Regions from separate parts of the Lysobacter sp. TAF61 genome, predicted to be linked through region 2. Evidence: riboswitches for the same ligand, from Rfam matches in the RefSeq annotation. Region 2 holds a riboswitch; the other holds the start of a gene.

Region 1 (7,205 bases), on a different contig from region 2:
GTACTCGGGCTTGGCCACTTCGGCGACGCCGCTGACAGTGGCCTTGGCGATCTTGGTCGCCGGCCGCGAACGCAGGTAATAGGTGGTCTTGAGCCCCTTCTTCCATGCGTACATGTACATCGACGACAGCTGGCCGATGTTCGGGCTCTCGATGAACAGGTTCAGCGACTGGCTCTGGTCGATGAAGGCGCCGCGATCGGCCGCCATGTCGATCAGCGAGCGCATCGGCAGTTCCCAGGCGGTGCGATAGACCGCGCGCAGCGATTCGGGAATCTCCTTGATGCCCTGGATCGAACCTTCGGCCATCTTGATGCGGTCGCGCAGCTCCGGCGTCCACAGGCCGAGCGTCTTCAGCTCCTCGGCCAGGTAGCGGTTGACCACGAGGAAGTCGCCCGACAGCGTCTCGCGCTTGAACAGGTTCGATATCTGCGGCTCGATGCACTCGTAGCAACCGGCGATCGAGGCGATGGTGGCGGTCGGCGCGATCGCGATCAGCAGCGAGTTGCGCAGGCCGTGCTCGGCGATGCGTGCGCGCAGGCCGTCCCAGCCGTGGGCGTCGGACGGCGCCACGCCCCAGGCCTCGAACTGCAGCTCGCCCTGCGAAGCGCGGGTGTCGGCGAACGACGGGTGGCGGCCACGTTCCATCGCCAGTTCGTTGGAGGCCGACAGTGCGTGGAAGTAGACCGCCTCGGCGATCTGCTTCGACAGCGCCCGCGCCTGGTCCGAATCGAACGGCATGCGCAGCTTGAAGAACACGTCCTGCAGGCCCATCACGCCAAGGCCCACCGGACGCCACTTCAGGTTGGCGCGGCGCGCGGTTTCGATCGGGTAGAAGTTCAGGTCGATGACGCGATCGAGCTGGCGTACAGCGAGCCGCACCGTCTCGGCCAGCTTGTCGAAATCGAAGCGGCCGTCTTCGCCGTGCACCGGTCCTTCGGCGAAGAGCTCGACATGGTGCGAGAGGTTGATCGAGCCCAGGTTGCAGACCGCGGTCTCGTCCTGCGAGGTGACTTCCAGGATCTCGGTGCACAGGTTCGACAGGTGCACCACGTTGCCATCGCGCAGGGTCTGGTTGCAGGCGCGGTTGGACTTGTCCTTGAAGTTCATCCAGCCGTTGCCGGTCTGCGCCAGTGTCCGCACCATGCGGCTGTAGAGCTCGCGCGCCTTGACCTGGCGCGTCGCCAGGCCGGCGACTTCGGCGGCGTGGTAGGCGCGATCGAACGCCTCGCCCCACAGGTCGGTCAGCTGCGGCACCTTGGCCGGATCGAACAGCGACCAGTCGCCATCGGCCTCCACGCGGCGCATGAACTCGTCCGGGATCCAGTTGGCCAGGTTGAGGTTGTGCGTGCGTCGTGCTTCGTCGCCGGTGTTGTCGCGCAGCTCGAGGAACTCCTCGACGTCGGCGTGCCACGGCTCCAGGTATACGCAGGCCGCGCCCTTGCGCTTGCCGCCCTGGTTCACCGCCGCGACCGAGGCGTCGAGCGTCTTCAGCCACGGCACGATGCCGTTGCTCAGGCCATTGGTGGAACGGATCAGCGAACCGCGCGAGCGGATGCGGGTGTAGCTCAGGCCGATGCCGCCACTGAACTTGCTCAGTTTGGCCACGTCCATGTAGCGCTTGTAGATGCTCTCCAGCGAGTCTTCCGGTGAGTCGAGCAGGAAGCAGCTCGACAGCTGCTCGTGCGTCGTGCCCGAGTTGAACAGCGTCGGCGAACTCGGGATGTAGTCCAGCTGCGCCATGCGCCGGTACAACGCCAGCGCGTCGCTGACATCCTCGCTGAGCGCGCAGGCAATGCGCAGGAAGAACTGCTGCGGAGTCTCGATGACGGTCCGCGCCGTCGGGTGGCGCAGCAGGTAGCGGTCGTACAGCGTGCGCAGGCCGAAGTAGTCGAAGCGCTGGTTCAGCGCCGGGTCGATGGCGTCGTTGAGCTTGCGCGCGTTGGCCTGGACGAAGGTCAGCAGGCGCTCGTTGATCAGGCCCAGCTCATGGCCGCGCTGCACCGACTGCGAGAACGCATGGATCTCGATGCCGGCGACTTCCTTCTCGATCACGCCGGCGAGCAGGCGCGCGGCGAGGCGGCCGTACTCGGGCTCCTCGGCGGTCAGCAGCGCGGCGGTGCGGATCGACAGCTCGTCCAGTTCGCGCGTGGTCGCGCCGTCGTACAGGCCGGAAATGGTGCGCGTGGCCACGCGCATCGGATCGACCGCGAACAGGCCATCGCAGTTGCGCGTCACCGCGCGCACGATCTTGTTGAGGTCGACCGGGTCGCGGCGGCCGTTGCGCTTGGTCACCGTCATGGTGAGGTTCGCGGCCGGCGGGGTCAGGGCGAAGCCAGCGGACTCGCCCTGCGCGGTCGTGGCGGAGGCGGTCGTGGCGGCCGCGGTCGTGACGAGCGTGGCCTTCGGCTGGGCGGCAGCCTTGCTGGCGGCGGGCGCGTCGGTGGTGGTGGTCATGCTGTTGGCTCCGGTGCGTGGGCGCACGGCTCGTCGTCCTTCCCTCGAAGGGCGGCGTGGCGCGGGTCGCGGGACTCGGAGATTGCGGTTGCGGCGTCGCGCAGGCCGAGACCGGCCTGGAGTGGCGCATGCGTTCTTCGACAGCAACGGCGCCACCGTGCGACACCGACCGTCTTCCCTCCGAAGACTCGCTGGCCGGTCACCGCGCGGTGTGCAACGCGCGGCTGTCGGCAGGTCTTCGGGCTCTGGACGCGAGGACCGGGCGTTTGCCGCTGGTGACCTCACCTACTGACCGTCGCTTCCCGGGCCTTGGGCCCAGTGCCATGACGGCGTTCGTTTCCACTACCGCTGCGGGGCAGCGCCGGAGTTGGCCGCTCGCTGTTCGAGCGTGGCCGCACCGGACTTCCCTTTTAAGCCGACCGCTAGGCCGGCACCGACGGACACAACATAGTGTGGTCGAGCTGGTTGGTCAACACATAATGTTGTGCGCCACGATCCGAACGCAAAAGCTGAACCGCACACCTGCGCTTGCGGTAATGTGAGCCCAAATCCACAACAGGGGGCCCATGGATGGCTGGTGGAATAGGAATTCTCGTGCTGCTGGTGTTGTCGGTGCCGGTCCTGCTGATCGTCGCGCTGACGATGATCGGGACGCTCAAGGCGCGCGTCGCCGTCCTCGAGGTGCAGGTCGCGCAATTGCGCTCGCCGCCGGTCGCCGGCGAACAGGCAGAGGGGCCGACGCTGCAGGAATGGATGCGCGCCCAGGCGCCATCGGCTGCCGCGGCCGCACCGCCTCCGCTCGAACGTCCCGCCGCGCCTGCAGCTGCGCCAGCGTCGCAGGTGCCGGCGCGGCCGCCGCTGCCGGCCGCCGCGCGCGAACGAGCCACGCCGCAGTACACGCGCGCGCCGCGCGAACCGGCGCGACCGGACATGGTCGACCTGGCCACGCGTGCAGTTCGCAGGTGGTTCACCGAAGGCAACATGCCGGTCAAGGTCGGCGTGCTGGTGTTCTTCGCCGGTATCGCCTCGTTGCTGAAGTACGCCTCCGACCAGGGCTGGATGCGCATGCCGGTCGAACTGCGCCTGGCCGGCGTTGCCGCCTCGGCGCTCGCGGCGCTCGTATTCGGTTGGCGCCAACGCGAGGCCAGGCGCAGCTTCGCGCTGAGCCTGCAGGGCGGCGCGATCGGCGTGCTGTTGCTGGTGATCTTCGCGGCCTTCCGCTTCTACCAGTTGCTACCGGCCGGCGCTGCGTTCGGCCTGAGCGTGGTGCTGGTGGCCGGCGCCGGTGTGCTGGCGGTTCGCCAGAACGCGATCGCGCTTGCGGTGCTCGGCATCCTGGCCGGCTTTCTCGCGCCGATCTGGCTGTCGACCGGCAGCGGCAACCACGTCGCGCTGTTCGGCTACTACGCCATGCTCAACCTGGCCATCTTCGCGATTGCCTGGATGCGTCCGTGGCGCGCGCTGAACCTGCTGGGTTTCGTCTTCACCTTCGGTGTCGGCACGGTCTGGGGCGCGATGAGCTACAAGCCCGAGCACTTCGCGAGCACCGAACCGTTCCTGTTGCTGTTCTTCTTCTGCTACCTGCTCGTGCCGATCCTCTACGCGCAGCAACGGCCTGATGGCAAGCGCGACCGCATCGATGGCTGCCTGGTGTTTGGCACGCCGCTCGTGGCCTTCGCGTTGCAGGCCGCGCTGCTCGAAGGCGAGCGCATGCAGCTGGCCCTGTGCGCGCTGGCGCTGGCGGTGGTGTATGCGGCGCTGTCGTGGTGGCTGCGCCGGCGCGAACGCTTCGTCACGCTGGCGACGTCGCACGCGTTGCTTGCCGTCGGGTTTGCCACGCTGGCCGTGCCGTTGGCACTGTCGGCGCAGGCCACCGCCTGCGTGTTCGCGCTCGAGGGTGCGGCGCTGGTGTGGCTGGGATCGCACCAGCAACGCCGTTTGCCGCAAGTGACAGGGCTGCTGTTGCAGCTGCTCGCCGCCGGCGCCTTCACCATCGGCATTGCCGACAACCCGGCCGCCGCGACGCCGGTGCTCAACGCGGCCTGCATGGGCGCATTGCTGATCGCGATCGCCGGTTTCGCCAGCGCGTGGAGCTATCGCCGCGTCGCCGCCGACCGGCCGGCGCTGGTCTATTACCTGTGGGGCCTGGGCTGGTGGTTCGGCAACGGGCTGCACGAGATCGACCGCTTCGTCACGACGCAGGAATGGCCCGACGCGATCCTGATGTTCGTGGCGGTGACGGGCTGGATCGTGGCCGAAGTCCATCGGCGCAACCCGGCACGCGCGCTGGCATGGACGGTGGTGGCGAGCATGGCCGCGGCGGTGCTGCTGGCGCTCGCGCAGGACGCCGCGCATGGCCATCCCTTTGCCGGCCTCGGCGGGGTGGCGTGGCTGCTGTTCGCACTGACCGGCTGGCGCAGTCTGCGTTGCCTTCGCGACCATGCCGACGGCAATGGCGAACCCGGCATGGCCCATGCGCTGTGGTTGTGGGCGTGGGCGCTCGCCGCGGGCCTGTGCCTGCACCAGCTGGCCAGCGACGCCGGCTGGGGCGAGGGTTGGCAGATCGCCGCGCTCGGCTTGCCCGGCTGGTGCATTGCCGCGCTGGTGCAGTGGCGTCCGCAGTGGATCGCAATGCCCCTGGCGAGTCACTTCGAACAGTGGCGCAGGCCGTTGCAGTGGACGTTCGTGCTCGCTCTGGCGTTCGCCGCTGCAATCGCGCTGACCATCGCCGGCAACAGCGCGCCGTTGCCGTGGGTGCCGCTGCTCAACCCGCTGGACCTGGCGCAACTGGCCGTGGTCGGGCTGGTCGCCGCATGGCTCACTTCGCCGCTGGTCTCCGACGAGTTGCGTGAACGTCGCATCCCGCTGCTGGCCGCGGCCGGCTTCGCGCTGATCACGGTGATTACGCTGCGCACGGTTCACCATCTCGGCGGCGTGGCCTGGGACGGCTCGATGTTCTCGACCAGCCTGGTACAGACCAGCCTGACCATCGTGTGGAGCGTGCTCGGCGTGTTCGGCTGGATATTGGGTTCCCGCCGCGGCCAGCGCGACCTGTGGCGGGCCGGCGCGGTGCTGATGGCGGTGGTGCTGGTCAAGCTGATCCTGGTCGACCGTTCGCACCTGGGCACGATGCTCGGGATCGCCTCGTTCATCGCCTACGGCCTGCTGTGCACGCTGGTCGGTTATTTCGCGCCCGCACCGCCGCGTGCGCTGCGCACGGAGTTCGACGTCAGCCCATGAAACTCGCCCGCATTGTCCGCCTGCTGTCTGCCTGCATGGTTTCGGCCAGCCTGTTCCTTGCCGCGCCCGCCGGTGCCAGCGAAGACTTCGCGCAGCAATGGCCGCTCAAGCTGAGCCGCGACGATGGCGGCGCCTATCGCGTGACCCTGGATGCGTCGGTGTATCGGCAGTTGCATAGCGCGGACCTGCGCGACTTCGAAGTGCGCAACCACGAAGGCGCTGCCGTGCCGTCGGCGTTGTTCGCGCCGGAGCAGCCACTGGCGCAGGCACCGGCGCGGATCGCGTTGCCGTGGTTCACGTTGCCGGCCACGCCGGCCAATGGTCCGGCCGGAGGTTGGGAGCTGGTCGGCGCGATCGACGGCGAGGGCCGGCTGCGCGGCGTTGAAGCGCGCGTGACCGGTACCACCGCGGCCGCATTGCCGCAGAACGTGCTGCTGGTCGACGCCAGCCAGGTGCGCGAGGCGATCTCGGCGCTGGAGCTGCAATGGCGGCCGACATCGGCACTCGACCTGGGCTTTCGCGTCGAAGGCAGCGACGACCTCGACCAGTGGCAGCCGTTGCCCACGCGCGGCCGACTGGTCGATCTGCAGCGCGAAGGGCGGCGCCTGTTGCAGCGGCGCATCGAGCTGCCTGCCGGCCGCCATGTACGTTATCTGCGCCTGACGCCAGACCGCGGCGACCAGCCGATCGCGATCACCTCGGTCAGCGCCGAGCTGGCTGGCGTTACGGTGGCATCCTCGCCGCAGTGGCAGCAACTGCGTGGACGCCATGTCGAGTCGTCCGGGCGCGACACGTTCGAATTCAACCTCGAAGGCAGATTCCCGGTGCAGCAGGTCGACGTGGCGCTGCCGGGCAACCACGCCGTCGAGTGGCGGCTGGAAAGCCGCGATGACAACGATGGCCCCTGGCGCCTGCGCGCCGGCCCGTGGACGGCCTGGCAGGTCGATTCGGCCGGGCGCGGCAGCCGCTCCGGCGCGCGCGCACTGGATCAGATCGTCCGCGACCGCTATTGGCGCCTGAGCGCGAACACGCCGGTCGGCGGCGAACCGGCGTTGCGCCTGGGCTACCGGCCCGAAGTGGTGGTCTTCCTCGCGCAGGGGGCCGCGCCTTACGCGCTGGTCGCCGGCAGTGCCCGTGCGCGCCGCGCCGATTCGCCGTTGCCGCAACTGGTGGAAGCCATGCGCGGTCAGCGTGGAGAGGGCTGGCAACCGGCGCCGGCCTATCTCGGTGCATCGCAGGTCCTGGCAGGCGACGCGGCGTTCGCGGCCAGGCGCGACTGGACCTCGTGGCTGCTGTGGGCGGTGCTGGTGCTGGGCGCGCTGGTCGTCAGCGCGTTTGCGCTGAGCCTGCTGCGCCAAACCAGGCCGGCGGCCGGGCAGGGCGCGGCTCACGATTCCGAAACTCCGGGCGGGGTCTAGCGGGGCGCGCACCGCGGTGCTTGCCGCGGCGGCGCGGCGGTTTCATTCCGGCACCGGGGCCGCGACAATACGCGGCTACGCAATCACCCGGAG
Region 2 (7,205 bases):
CTCGAGCAGCGCGACATCGGCTGGGGCAGCACCGCGGCAAGCACCGCGCTGCTGCAGTACGAGAGCGATGTGACCCTGGGCGACCTGGCCCGCCAGTACGGAATGGACGAAGCGCTCAAGTCGTACCGGGCCTGCGCCGAAACCATCTGCGGCCTGGAAGCATTGTCGCGCCGGATCCGCGATGTCGGCTTCCAGCGCGTGAAGAGCGTGTACTACGCCAGCCGTGCCTGGCACGCGCGAGCGCTTCGCGACGAGTTCGAACTTCGTGCCGGGCACGGGTTCGACGTCGAATGGCTCGGACCGGACGAACTGCAGGAGCGTCATGGCTTCCGCGCGCCGGCGGCGATAGTCAGCACGCCGGCAGCCAGCATCGACCCGTACCGGCTGACGCTTCGATTGTTCCGCGCGCTGCAGGGCGAGGGCGCGCAGGTGTTCGATCGCACCTGCGTGGAAGCGGTCATCCCTTCCGCCCGCAAGGTCGAGCTGATCACCGCAGGCGGCCAGCGCGTTCGCGCCGGGCACGTCGTCATCGCCGCCGGCTACGCTTCCCAGAACTGGCTCAAGCGACGTTACGCCAGCAACCGCAGCAGCTATGCATTCATCTCGGACCCCTTCGATCCATCGGTGCTGGAGCCGCTCCGACGCACCGTCATGTGGGAAACCGCCAGACCGTATCTCTACCTGCGCACCACGCCCGACTACCGCGTGATCGTGGGCGGCGAGGACGACGCCGTCGACATCCCGGCCCGGCGGGACAGCCGGCTGGGCAAGAAGTCACGCAAGCTGATGGAGAAACTCGCCGCCCTGCTTCCACATCTGCAGCCATTGATTCCTGCCTTCTCCTGGGCCGGCACCTTCGCCGAGACCAAGGACGGCCTGCCCTTCATGGGCCCGCACCCGCAATGGGGCCCACGCGTCCTGTTCGCGATGGCCTACGGTGGAAACGGCATCACCTACTCGATGGTCGGTCGAGACCTGATCCGCGCCGCGATCAAGCGCCAACGTCATCCGCTGACGCAACTGTTCTCTTTCGACCGCCAAAAAGAAAGGCCCGACATCGCCGGGCCCTTCAATCACATCACCACAGCGCCGCCTCAGTCCATCGGCGCATAGCGCAGCGTCAGGAACCACTCCCGACCCGGCTGGTTGTAGAACGCCACCGTCTCGTAATCACGGTCGAACACGTTGGCCACCCGTGCCTGCAGCGTCAGATCGCGGGTAAGCGCGTACTCGGCGCGCAGATCGAGCGTGCCGTAGCCGCCGAGACGACGCGTATTGGCGACATCGTCGTAGCGCGAACCTTCGCCCACCGCAGTCAGGCCAACACGGAAATCACCAAAAGCGCGATCGACATCCAGGCGAGCACTGTTCTTGGCGCGGCGGGCCAGATCGTTGCCCTCATAGAACCCACGACGATTCTCGGTGTCGAGGAAACTGATCGCACCATTGATCGTCCAGTCCGCGAGCGCCGTGTCGGCCGACAGCTCCGCACCCTGCATGCGCGCCTTCTCGACATTGTTGGGCAGATTGATGGCCGCATCGAACGCGATCAGGTCGTCGACGTCGGTGCTGAACGTATCGAGGTGCACGTTGAAACCGTTACCCAGATAGGCCACGCCAAGCTCCCAGGTCTCCGAATCTTCCGGGCGCAGGTTGGGGTTGCCGAAGAACGGGTAGTACAACTCGTTGAACGTCGGCGCCTTGAACGCACTGCCGTAGCCAGCGGTGACGCGCCAGCTGTCGGCGAACACCAGGCCCCATGCCGCGCCGCCGGTGGTGTGGCCACCGAACTGCTCGTTGTCGTCGTGGCGCACGCTGGCCTCCAGCGACTGCGCGCCGAACTTGCCCTGGTACTGCACGAAGGCTGCCTTGTTGTCGCGCTCGTCCTCGTCGTAGCGCGTGGTGCTCTCGACGCTGTCGTTGAGCCAGTCCAGGCCGACGCTGACGAGCTGGTTGGCGGCGAGGCCGAAGTCGCCCTGCAGCGTGGCGCTGTCACGGTGGGTGCTGAAGAAATCGAGGTAGGTGTCGCCGAGGAAGTTGTCGGACGAGTCGACGTTGCGGCCGGCGGTCAGGTGCACATCGACGCGGTCGGACGGGTGCCAGCGCACCTTGCCGCCGATGACCTGCTGCACGGTTTCGGCGCGGTCGGTGAAGTCGCCGTCGAACTCGTTGTCGCCTTCGTTGCGCAGGGCATGGCCTTCCAGCGTCCACTGCTCGCCGAGGTTGATTCCACCGCGCAGCGACAGGGCGTCCTTCTCGTAGCCGTCGCGGTCGGGCTGGGAGTCGAGGGCGATGAAGCAACCGGCGCCGTCGAACGTGGCCGGGTCGAAGAAGCCGTTGCAGGCGTTGATGCCGCTGGTGCGCGTGTGCTGGTAGTCGGCGCCGAACCAGCCACGGTCATTGCCTCCGCCGAAGCCGACGCCATAGCCGAGGGTGTCGTTGCTGCCGCCGTCGAAGCGCACGCGCGGGGCGAATGCATGCTTGTCGCGGCGGGTGAACACCTGGATCACGCCGCCGATGGCGTCGGCGCCGTACAGGCTCGAGCGCGGGCCACGGACGATCTCGACGCGGTCGATCATCTCGATCGGCAGGTCCTGGAACGCGGTCAGGCCGGAGGTGGCCGAGCCGACTCGGATACCGTCGACAAGCACCAGCACGTGGTCGGATTCGGCGCCGCGCAGGAACAGCGTGGTCAGCTTGCCGTCGCCGCCCTGGTTCGACATCGAGATGCCGGCGCGACCGCGCAGCAGGTCGGGCAGCGAGCGCGCCTGGCTGGCGCGGATCTGTTCGGCGTCGATGACTTCCACCGGCGCCAGTGCGTCGTTGACGCTGACCGCGGTGCGGTTGGCGGTGACGATGACCTGGTCCAGGTCGGTGGCGCCGGCGGTGTCCTGCGCCTGGGCGAGCGCGGGCGCGGCGAACAGGCACGCGACAGCGAGGTGCACGGCCATCGACATCGGGGTACGCAATTGCATCGATATTTCTCCAACGCACGGCTCGTGCCGTGACGGGCAACTGGGGAAGTCGCGAGGAGAGTGCACGGGGCTGCGGTGTGGGCGCACGGCGCCAACGTCGCCGCCGCGATGCCCTCCGCATCGCAACCAGGGGTGGGCCCGTCCGTACTGTCATGTACAGGCGCGTGACCCTGCTTCCAGGCCGGTCTCCGGACTCGCGAGTGGAGGCATGTGCTCTCCGGCGCCGCGCCTTCCCGTGTCATGCACAGTGGCGGATGCAGCGCTTGTACTCGCTTACCGTTGCGGGGGCAGTGCCGGAATGATCCCTGCGGGGACGTCACCGGCTTCCCGTTTCAACCCGCCGGCAGACGCCGCCGGGTCACCTCGAAGCGGGCGCAGTCTACGCGATATGTTCCCCGCTGCCCAAATGGCCTCTCGTGATGCGGGGGCTTCGCATGGGCGGCGTCCGCCGGGCCGGGGATTGCTTCGGCGCGTTGCCCGGTCTTCGATCTGATGTCATCCCCGCGAAGGCGGGGATCCAGGGGCGTTGCTCGCGTCAATCCCGCTCGGCGGGCTCGTCCAGCAGCGACGGCATCTCCATCGTCTCTTCGGCGATCTGGGTCGTGGTCACCGGTCCCGCCGGTGGGCGGTAGCGCGGTGGCGGCAGCAGGGCGATTGCGGCTTCGGTGGCGGCAATCAGCTCGGCGCGGCGTTCGTCGGAGACTTCCTGCCAATGGCAGTCCTGCAGCGCGCCCTCGATGGCGTACAGCAGGTTCAAGGTCGGTTTGAAGCCGGCGCGCTTGACCCGCATGAACGCCTCCACCGTGCCCACTCCGGCCAGGTCCTCGCGCGTGCGCAATCCCACCTGGCGCAGCCAGGCCGCGGACTTGGGCCCGATGTTGCGCATCTTGTCGGTGCTGTTTGCGGCGTTTTTTGCGGTATTCATGCCAGCGACTCCACGAAGGCCTGGGCAATCGCCTCCAGGCCGCGCTGGTCGTCGGCGTCGAAGCGGTCGAAGTGCGGGCTGTCCAGATCGAACACGCCGATCAGCTGGCCATCCCCCCCCACAAGTGGCACGACCAGTTCGGAGTTAGACGCAGAATCGCACGCAATGTGGCCAGGGAAGGCGTGGACGTCGGCGATCCGCTGGGTCTGGCGGGTGGTCGCGGCAGCCCCGCACACCCCCTTGTCGAGCGGAATCCGGATGCAGGCGGGCAAGCCCTGGAAGGGGCCGACCACCAGTTCGGTGCCGTCATAGAGGTAGAAACCGACCCAGTTCAGGCCCGGCAGCGAGTTGTAGACCAGCGCCGAAAGGTTCGCGGCATTGGCGACACGGTCGCGCTCGCCATGCACGAGGGCGCGCGCCTGCTCGAGCAACTGTGCGTACTGTTCGGGCTTGGGCCCGCTTAGACTTTCGCTGGTGAACATAAGCGCCTCTTTCCCGCAGTCTACCAGCGTGCATGTCAGGCCCGGGTGCCGGCCATGAGCGACGCCACGTCCCATGAATGCGCGGGCTGGTTCATTACCGGCACCGATACCGGCATCGGCAAGTCCCTGGCCAGCGCGACCTTGCTGCACGCATTGCGCGGGCGCGGCCTGCGCGCGGTCGGGATGAAGCCGCTGGCGAGCGGCTGCGAGGTCACCTGCGATGGCCTGCGCAACGAGGATGCGTTGCTGCTGCAGGCGGCCAGTGCGCCGCGGCCGGACTACGACGACGTAAACCCCTATGCACTGTTGCAGCCGCTGGCGCCGGAACTGGCCGCCGCCGATGCCGGCGTGACGGTGCGACTGGAACCGATCCTCGATGCGCACGCGCGGCTGGCGGCGATGGCCGATGCCGTCGTCGTGGAAGGTGTGGGTGGCTGGGCTGCGCCGTTGTCGGCCACGGTCGACCAGGCCGACCTGGTGCGCGCGCTGAAACTGCCGGTGGTGATGGTCGTCGGCCTGCGCCTGGGTTGCATCAATCACGCGCGCCTGACTGCGCGTGCGATCGCTGCCGATGGTTTGCAGCTGGCCGGATGGATCGGCAACGACATCGATCCGCACATGGCGCGCGCGGACGACAACTTCACGCTGCTGCGGCAGCGCCTGCCGATACCTTGTTGGGGTCGCCTGCCATTCTGCGATCGGCCCGGGCCCGATCCCGCCGAACTGGCCCATTTGCTGGACCTGTCTGGCATCCAGCCTGGCATCCAGCCTGGAATCTGCTGAGCCGGCTTGTGCCTGATCCGGCGTGATTCCCCTCTGTGTGACTTCTGGGGGATTGGCAGAAAACTCAGAATGCTAGACTGGGCGGTATAGGAATTAAACCAATCTGAGCATCATCGCTCGTACATGACGGAACCGGAGTCCTCCCCCATGGTCAAGAACCCGCGCTCGGTGGCACTGGCCGCCGCGTTGGCCCTCGCACTCTCCGCCTGTGGTGGCGGCAAGGATCAGGCACAGGGGGGCGGCATGCCTCCTCCGGAAGTCGGCGTAGTCAAGCTGCAGCCCGGCAACGTGCCGCTGCAGAAGGATCTTGTCGGTCGCCTCGCGCCGTTCCGCAGCGCCGACGTGCGCGCCCGCGTGCCGGGCGTGCTCAAGCAGCGCCTGTATGCCGAAGGCACCGACGTGAAGGCGGGGCAGGTGCTGTTCCAGATCGATCCCGACCAGCTGCAGGCATCGACCGGCCAGTCCCAGGCCGCGCTCGCGGCGGCGGAGGCGAGCTACGCCAACGCCAAGTCAGCCGCTGACCGCGCCCGTCGCCTTGCGCCGCAGAAGTTCGTCTCGCAATCCGACCTCGACAACGCCCTGGCCGCCGAGCGCAGCTCCGCAGCTGCAGTGAAGCAGGCCAAGGCCGCGCTCGCCGATGCCCGCATCAACCTGGGCTACGCCACCGTGCGCGCGCCGATCAGCGGCCGCGCCGGCAAGCAGCAGGTCACCGAAGGCGCACTGGTCGGCCAGGACACGGCGACGCTGCTGACCACCGTCGACCAGATCGATCCGCTGTACGTGAACTTCTCGGTCAGCGTCACCGAGCTCGAGCAGATCCGTCGCGCCCGCACCGGCGCCGGCACCGGCCAGGGCGAGGTCCAGATCGTCCTGCCCGACGGCAGCACCTACCAGCGCACCGGCACGATGGACTTCTCCGGCGACGTGGTCGATCCGGCCACCGGCGCGATCGCGATGCGCGCGCGCATCCCCAACCCGGACAAGAACCTGCTGCCCGGTACCTATGTGACGCTGAAGGCGACGCTCGGCGAGCAGGCCAATGCCTACCTCGTGCCGCAGGTCGGCCTGCTGCGCGACGCCAAGAGCGCCTACGTGCTCGTCGTCGGCGGCGACGGCAAGGTCGCGCGCAAGGACGTCGTTACCGATCGCCTGCAGGGCGACAGCTGGGTCGTGAGCACGGGCCTGGCCGCTGGCGACCAGGTCATCGTCTCCGGCATCCAGCGCGCAACGCCGGGTCAGCCGGCCAAGGCCGCACCGGTCGCCGCCGATGGCAAGCCAGACCAGGGCGCCAAGCCCGACGCCAAGCCTGCCGCCGAGGCGCAGGCAAACAAGGACTGACCCCCAGCCATGTCCAGATTCTTCATCAACCACCCGGTATTCGCCTGGGTCATCGCGATCCTGATTTCGCTATGCGGCGTGCTGGCGATCGCCAACCTCGGCGTCGAGTCGTACCCGAGCATCGCCCCGCCGCAGGTCACCGTGTCGGCGTCGTACCCGGGCGCGAGCGCCGAGACGGCTGAAGGCGCGGTCACCCAGGTGATCGAGCAGCAGCTGACCGGCATCGACAACCTCGTCTACTTCAACTCGTCGTCCAGCTCCAGCGGCGGTTCCAACATCACCCTGACGTTCGCACCGGGCACCGACCCGGACATCGCCCAGGTGCAGGTGCAGAACAAGGTCGCACTGGCAACGCCGCGACTGCCGACCGAAGTGAACCAGCAGGGCGTGGTGGTGGCCAAGGCCAACGCCGGCTTCCTGATGGTGGTGGCGCTGCGCGCCGACAGCGAGACCTACGACCGCGACAGCCTCAGCGACATCATCGGCTCGCGCGTGCTCGACCAGATCGCGCGCGTACCGGGCGTGGGCAGCACCCAGCTGTTCGGCAGCGAATACGCCATGAACATCTGGCTGAACCCGGACAAGCTGCGTGGCTTCGGCCTGTCGGCGACGCAGGTGCTGACCGCCGTGCGCGGCCAGAACGTGCAGTTCGCGGCCGGCAAGATCGGCGCCGATCCGGCTCCGGCCGGACAGGCGTTCACC

The links. A riboswitch is a leader RNA that binds a small molecule or an ion and turns the genes downstream of it on or off. The one in region 2 is predicted to bind cobalamin.
Region 1: another riboswitch for cobalamin. It lies ahead of AB4Y64_RS14055 (ribonucleoside-diphosphate reductase subunit alpha); the one in region 2 lies ahead of btuB (TonB-dependent vitamin B12 receptor).

What each region holds. Positions count from the first base shown of each region.
Region 1 covers NZ_JBFRDH010000006.1:72,076-79,280, forward strand. Annotated here, with positions in the region: gene AB4Y64_RS14055 (ribonucleoside-diphosphate reductase subunit alpha) at 1-2,298, opposite strand, end outside; cobalamin riboswitch at 2,667-2,907, opposite strand; gene AB4Y64_RS14060 (DUF2339 domain-containing protein) at 3,025-5,694, shown strand; gene AB4Y64_RS14065 (DUF3999 domain-containing protein) at 5,691-7,112, shown strand.
Region 2 covers NZ_JBFRDH010000004.1:291,730-298,934, forward strand. Annotated here, with positions in the region: gene AB4Y64_RS11435 (NAD(P)/FAD-dependent oxidoreductase) at 1-1,113, shown strand, start outside; gene btuB (TonB-dependent vitamin B12 receptor) at 1,095-2,975, opposite strand; cobalamin riboswitch at 3,138-3,356, opposite strand; gene AB4Y64_RS11445 (TfoX/Sxy family protein) at 3,511-3,900, opposite strand; gene AB4Y64_RS11450 (GAF domain-containing protein) at 3,897-4,382, opposite strand; gene bioD (dethiobiotin synthase) at 4,437-5,165, shown strand; gene AB4Y64_RS11460 (efflux RND transporter periplasmic adaptor subunit) at 5,313-6,503, shown strand; gene AB4Y64_RS11465 (multidrug efflux RND transporter permease subunit) at 6,513-7,205, shown strand, end outside.